Regions from separate parts of the Sinorhizobium sp. BG8 genome, predicted to be linked through region 2. Evidence: riboswitches for the same ligand, from Rfam matches in the RefSeq annotation. Region 2 holds a riboswitch; each other region holds the start of a gene.

Region 1 (2,257 bases), 140 kb from region 2:
GTCGGTCCGACCTTCCTCCCCGAAAACGAATCGGCCATCGACCTCAGGAATCCCGCCGAGCCGGGCGTACACTGATCTTCCGCAGCGCCGGACGCTCTACCCCTGCCAGCGATCCTCGTAGATGAGTTCATCGAGTTGCAGGCGCTGGCGCCAGCCCTTCACCGCAAGCTCCGGCTCCCGGTAGAGCTCGTTCACATACCCGACGCAAAGCCAGGCGACGATCTCGACGTGCGGCGGGATGCCGAGGAGCGAGCGGATGTCGGCGTCGTTGAAGATACTGACCCATCCGACCCCGATCCCTTCCACACGGGCCGCGAGCCACAGGTTCTGCACCGCACACACGGTGGAATAGACGTCCATGCGCGGATTGTGGGTGCGGCCGAGGATGACCTTGCCGCCGCGCGTCGTATCGCAGGTGACGCAGATGCTGAGCGGTGCTTTCAGGATACCCTCGAGCTTCAATGCCCGATAGCGGTCGCGCTGCTTGCCGGTGAACATCGCGGCCGCCTCGGCGTTGGCGCGCTCGAAGGCGCGGTGGGCCTCGGCAAGCACGTCGCGGCTGCGAACGACAATGAAGTTCCACGGCTGCATGAAGCCCACCGACGGCGCGCTGTGGGCAGCGCCAAGCAGGCGGCGCAAGAGGTCGTCAGGCAGCGGATCGGGCAGGAACTGGTCGCGCACGTCCCGCCGCGTTTCGATCGCGCGATAGACGGCACTTCTGTCGGCAGCCGAAAAGGCTCCCGCACGGACCATCTGGTCCTCCGGATGAGGTCGCATCGTCTTCTCCCCAACAATGCACGACCTCCCACCGTCCGCGTGGGTTCGGTCCATATTGTCCGGCCGGTCTTCTGGCTTCGGATCGACCGACTGAACCTGCCTTCCCGGTCAAAAGACCAGTGGCGTGCCATGAAGGAGCAAGTCCCTTCATGCGGTACAGCCGTCCCCGTCACAGCGCTGGGCGCGCTCCGGACCTGGCACCGAAGCACCGCACCGGATTCCCGATTCTCCCGCCTTTCGGCAGGCACCTGACGGCGGAATATCTACACGGGTCCAATTCCGGCTCAAGCCTCGGAAGCGGCGTCCGGATGTCGTTTCGGCGGGTAAGAAGCGACAATCCGGACGCCGCAGGCGTCGGTTCGTGAGTGTCTCTCGAAAGTCGACACCTGCTTCGGGAGAAGACCCGCGGCAAATCGGGAGAATCGCAACGCGCTTTCAGGCGGCTCTTGCGCTCTTGGCCGCAGCCTGCTCGGCCGCCCCTGCAAGGATCGCCCGATTGCGGCCCGCATTCTTGGCCGCATAGAGCGCAGCATCGGCCGTCACCGCGATTTCGTGGGCGCTCTGCCCGTGCGCCGGATAGCAGGCAATCCCGGCACTACTTCCGACACACAGCATCTGCCCCTCGAAGGCGACCGGCACCTGTGCGTCGCGCACGAGCCCCTCGGCGATTGCCAGCAGCGTCTCGCGCCCGATGTCCCCAGGCAACCACACGGCAAACTCATCGCCGCCAAGGCGCGCGACCGTTCCCATCATTCCGATGCGCTCGCGGAAACGCGCCGAGACCGTCCGCAGCACCTCATCGCCGGCCGCATGGCCGTGGCGGTCGTTGACGGCCTTGAACATGTCGAGGTCCATGGCGAAGATCGCAAAGGGCTTGCCCGGCGTGGTACCGAGCGCCTTCCTGATGGTCTTGTCGAACCCCGCACGGTTCTGGAGCCCCGTCAGTGGGTCGTGGACCGCCAGGTACGAATGGCGCGCCTCGCTTTCCTGCAGCGCCTTCACGAGCTTGGAGAATCCGTGGGCGATGAACGTCATGACAGCGATGAAGGCAAGGACAAGGACGCCGATCAGCGGGGTCGCCAGGCCCCACACATGCGTGCCGGGCCGTGTGGGCCGCCACGAGGCGACCATGGGGTTGTAGTCGTCCCCGCCGACGGCCGTAAGCAACAGTTCGGGGTCGGGATCAACGATCGCGGAGAAGCCCAGTTCGGAGAGCCCGAGCCTGGTCGAGGCGCTTTCGAGCATTTCTCCCGAAATCGGCTTCACGGTCACCATCAGCACGGGTTCGTTCCTGACCGCCGGAATGATCAGCGACCGCGGCACCACTGCCTGCACCACGACGATGCTCATGGCGCCGTCGATCATCCTCAGCCCCGCAACGTGAATGTTGGGAAGGGCCGGCGACAGGAAATTGTGGTGGCTTGCGTCCCGTGCGATCTGCCAGCCGCTTTCGCTGGGGATGAGCGCGGCATAGTAGGCG
Region 2 (2,257 bases):
CAGGCAATCGACGAGCACGGCGCGATCAGGTGCGGCAACAGTCGCGATGGTCTCCGCCAGCTCGAGGGGTTCCTCGTGGGAGACCCAGTCGGGGCCGCGCCGTGCCCGGTGCTGATCGATCCGCGTCCGCATCTCATCGTCCCAGGCACGTCCCGTCGCGATGTAGTGCATGGCAAGGCCGCTCGAACGGACCAACCCCTCGGCAAAGGACGACTTGCCGGAACGCGCACCGCCCAGAACCAGGACGGCCCCGGGCGATACGCTGGTCATCAGGCTGCCTTCGCAATCTTCTCGTTGGCAAGGCCAAGCGACAGGCCGAGAACGATCCAGAAGAACAGCGTCGTGGCGAGTGCGGCGACTGCGAACTCGGCTCCGAGGACTGCCGGTACCGCACTTGCGATGTCGGTCGGCTGCGGTGCACCATAGACCTGTGGCGCGGCGATGAGCACGACACCGGCGATCTTCGCGACAAGGCCGCTCTTGAGGCACAGCAGATAGATGCCGACGGCGGAAAGAACGACCGTCGCAATCCACCAGACCTGCCGATCTGCAAGTTCTGCGGCCGGGAAGCCCGGCAATTCAGGAGGCAGTCCGATCGCCGGAAGCATATGGACTGCAAGCCAGCCGCCCGCGCCCCACAGCGCGCCGTTCGAAAGGGTGATTGCATTGCCGGTTACGAGGCTGACGCCCGCGAGCAGCAGGGCAAACCCGGCACCCGTCACCAAATTGGCGAGAAGCGTTCCGGAGAAGCGGCTCATGCCGAACATGATGCCTCCCTCTTCTTCTTCGTGGCCCTCATGCGCATAGGCGGGAGTCACCGGCGAGAAGTAGGAGACTGCTTCGCCGATGATCGCACCCAGGGACAGGCTCGAATGCTCCTGCACTTCGCCCGCGGCGGGCGCAGGCTCCTTGCCCTCGTATTCCTCGGCATGGAGGATCAGCGGAACGACGCGAAACTCCTGGGCGGCCGTCATCAGCACGCCAGAGAACAGCCCGGCCACCAGAGCGGCCAGGAGATATTTGACGATCATGATGGAAACTCCTTAGTGGCAGGGAAAGCCGTAGGAGTGACGGGTGTCGTGCGCCGTGTCGTGCAGAACAGACGAATTGGCGAGCCCCGCCCCGAACACCAGGAAGCCACCGATCAGAAGAGCGGCGAGACCGGCGAGCAGACGATCGTTGAGAGAAAGAGAAAGGGTAGACGTAGTAGACGCAGCCATGACAACCTCCGTGCTGGCAACGGGGAGAACCCCCAATCGGGCACCATGCCCTTCATTGGTTGGCAGGTCTCCTGGCTCGCGGCGTCAGGTGCGCGAACGCACCGGCGGGACTTCCTCGCCTTCCCGGGTGTGATCGCATTGCGAAAGGCGGACGATTCGTAGAAAAAGAGGCGTCCAGCCCGGTTTATCACAATGCCACCCAGTGGCTTTTCCGATGATCCGGTTTGGCCAACCCGGGGACACCATGTCTCCGCGCCGCCTTTCCGAAACGCCGGATGGAAATCCCTCGCCACTCTACAGTCGCGGGGTCGGCTGTGATTGCAGTGCCCGATATGGGTCCACCCTCTCACATTCCCATTTACTCTCCATTCCGTTTCCGGATCGGAGAACCATCCAATTGATTGGATGATTATGCCTGCGTGGGTCGGAAGTCAATCGACACCGCGCGCCACCGCCTTTGCCGATAGCGCCTGAACCACGCTCGTCATCCCGAGCGTCAGTACCCGGGAATGACCATCACACTGCCGCCATAGGCTGGGCCGTCATAGTAGCCGTCGACAGGACCCTCGTAGTAGCCGTCGACCGGACCTTCGTAGACGTCGTAGCGGCGATCGTAGGCAGGAGGTTCCCTGTAGGTATTGCGCCGGGCGACGAACTGCGCCGATTCGCGAAGTGCCCGGAACTGCCTGCGGCTCAAATATCCGTCAGCAGCAAAGCCGTTGGAGGATTGCCACCCCGCAATCGCCGACCGCGTGCGCGGCCCGAAGACGCCGTCCGCGCCATAGGTCTCGAACCCGAGAAGGCTCAGCCAGCGCTGCGCCTGCACGCGATTACCCGGAGAGAGATGAGCCTCCCGGCTGTCGACATAGGCCCGTGCGGTCTCACGCTTGCGCAGCGGCGCGGTCGCGATCACATCATTGGCACTGTCGTCACCCTGCGCTTCCGCACCATCGTTTTTGCGCCGTTCGAGAGCACTCAGCCTCTGTTGTGCCTCTCCGGCGAAGCGACCCTGCGGATAGGTCTCGAGATAGGCCTCG
Region 3 (2,257 bases), 1.7 Mb from region 2:
GCCCAAACCGGATTTCTCGATCGCGTCGGCCAGAACCTCGATGCCTTCGATCGTGCGGATCGTCGGGTTCATTGCCTGGGCGTCCATTTCGACGACATGGCCGTTCTTCACCGCGGACATGAGGCTTGCAACGGGATCGGACTTCAGAAACTGACGCTTGACCTCGACGTCATCCGCCGGAAAGCGGCGGCGCTCCATCTTGCCCGCAACGATGATCGTCGGGTCGGACTTGGCGACGGTTTCCCATCCGACGGTCGGCCATTCCTCTTCGCTGTCGATGACATTCTGGATGCCGAGGGCCGACATGATGTAGCCGGGCGCGCCGTTCCTGCCGGCGACGTAGGGATCGATGTCGAGTTCGGCGCTCGAGAACCAGAACACGGCCGAGAGTTTGCCGTTCGCCGAAGCGATCTTCCTGCGTGCCGCATCCTCGCGGGCCTTAAGCCCCGCAACCAGCTTCTCGCCGCGTTCCTGCACATTGAATATCTGCGCCAGGTCGGCGATTTCCTGGTAGATCAGGTCCATGGTGAAGACCGTGTGGCGCACGCCATCGCCTCCACCGCTATTGTCCTTGCCGATGCAATCGGCAGGCGAGGTGTAGACCGGAATACCCAGTTCCTCGAATTGCTCGGGTTTCGCGACGATACCCTCCGGCCCCACATGCCACTGGAACTGGGCCGTGACGATGTCGGGCTTCTTGGCAACCACGCTCTCGAAGCTCGGATCGTTGTCGGCAAGTCGCTCGACCTTGGCATTGGCCTCCTCGAAGCCCTTGATGACCGGCCCAATCCACACCGCGGTGCCGACCATCCGGTCCTGAAGACCAAGGAGGTACATGATTTCCGCGCTGCTCTGGCCGATTGCAACGGCACGATCCGGAGCCTTCTGGAAGGTCACCGAACGCCCGCAATTGTCGAGGCGCAGCGGGTAGGTCGTTTCGGCCGCCAGGGCAGAGGCCCCCATCGACGTCAAAAGGATGGATACAGCACAAAGGCTGATGCCAACGGATTTTCTAAGAATGGTTTTCACAGGTGGATCTCCCCAGATCGGCAAGCCGGCCGCGAACGAAGCGGACCGGCTCGGTCACGGACAGGCAATGTCAGTCCGCGATTTGCGTGGTTGAAGAAGTCAACGAACGGGGAAAAACAGAAGCAGCAAGGCGCACGGCGGCGCAAAAGTGGGTCATGGCGTATCCTGTTCCGGGCATCCCCGCCCGTGACATTGGAGTGAACTCATGACGGCAGGTCTCCTGGCTCGCGGATATCTGCCTCCCATCTGCCTTCCCGCGATCTTCAACTCGCAGTGGCATGACGCTGATGCGTCACGAGGATGGGCGACAATCCGCTTACAGTTGCGGGGGCAGCCACGGTCTTGGTCCCATTCGGGTCTTCCGCACCGTGTTCCCTATTAATCCCGTCGGAGTCATCGTCGGGGAACCGTCGCCGACCACATAACGGCCCGGCATGGCGGAGGTCAAGCCGTATCGGCGAAGGTCGCAGACAGGATTCCGGTTTCTTTTCACGCATATAGAGGGACCATAGCGAAGGACCCGGGCCGCAGATGGCGCCGTATGGTTTCCGCGCGTCGGCAGGGCCCGGAGCCTCGGGGGGGCGCGCTCTACGACGTCATCCGGGTCGGGCAATCCGACAACCGGGCATAAAAAAACCTCCGGTTGGCCGGAGGTTTGGCGGTCGGCGAGGCGCTTGCCAGTTGTGACCGGCTGCGACTTCTCGCGATATCAGCGGCCGTAGACGGCAGCGCGGATCTGGGAACGGGAGATCCCGAGGTCGCTCAGCACGTGGTCGTCCATGGACTGGAGTTCACGGACAGCCTTGCGAAGCTTTGCATATTCAACGATCTTCTGACGAATGTTCATTTTTCTTCTCCTTTTCAACTTGACGCTCAAATAGGCATTATTTCGCACATGCGGTAGGCATTCGATTGCAAATTAGGCATGCAAGAATCGAATAGCTCCGCCGCAATCCGGACGCAAAGACTGCGGATGGGTAATACCACTGCCCTCGGTCACGAGCGGCCTGCACTCGCAGGCGAGCCAGTCTCACACGTTTTGCGCTTACTCTGCGTGGAGGTTCCGTTCGATCGGCGGACCGACCGCAATATCTCGGAACGTTGCCTCGAACCCCTCCCGCTCGGGTGAACAGGCCATCACTCCAACTTCGGCGTCATCTGCGGCGAAGGGGCAAAGCCTTGCCAGTTGCCAGTGGGCCTCACCGAAACGGAACTGAACCCGCACGGC

Evidence for each region. A riboswitch is a leader RNA that binds a small molecule or an ion and turns the genes downstream of it on or off. The one in region 2 is predicted to bind cobalamin.
Region 1: linked by a shared signal. The riboswitch ahead of bluB (5,6-dimethylbenzimidazole synthase) and the one ahead of F3Y30_RS15620 (CbtB-domain containing protein) in region 2 are both predicted to bind cobalamin.
Region 3: linked by a shared signal. The riboswitch ahead of F3Y30_RS07520 (ABC transporter substrate-binding protein) and the one ahead of F3Y30_RS15620 (CbtB-domain containing protein) in region 2 are both predicted to bind cobalamin.

The regions. Positions count from the first base shown of each region.
Region 1 is NZ_CP044011.1:3,172,357-3,174,613, forward strand. It holds gene F3Y30_RS14990 (DUF2865 domain-containing protein) at 1-75, shown strand, start outside; gene bluB (5,6-dimethylbenzimidazole synthase) at 97-777, opposite strand; cobalamin riboswitch at 821-1,044, opposite strand; gene F3Y30_RS15000 (diguanylate cyclase) at 1,213-2,257, opposite strand, start outside.
Region 2 is NZ_CP044011.1:3,308,775-3,311,031, forward strand. It holds gene cobU (bifunctional adenosylcobinamide kinase/adenosylcobinamide-phosphate guanylyltransferase) at 1-270, opposite strand, end outside; gene F3Y30_RS15615 (CbtA family protein) at 270-1,031, opposite strand; gene F3Y30_RS15620 (CbtB-domain containing protein) at 1,044-1,220, opposite strand; cobalamin riboswitch at 1,264-1,629, opposite strand; gene F3Y30_RS15625 (peptidoglycan-binding protein) at 1,717-2,257, opposite strand, start outside.
Region 3 is NZ_CP044011.1:1,632,557-1,634,813, reverse strand. It holds gene F3Y30_RS07520 (ABC transporter substrate-binding protein) at 1-963, opposite strand, end outside; cobalamin riboswitch at 1,222-1,456, opposite strand; gene F3Y30_RS07515 (DUF1127 domain-containing protein) at 1,739-1,876, opposite strand; gene F3Y30_RS07510 (DUF1349 domain-containing protein) at 2,075-2,257, opposite strand, start outside.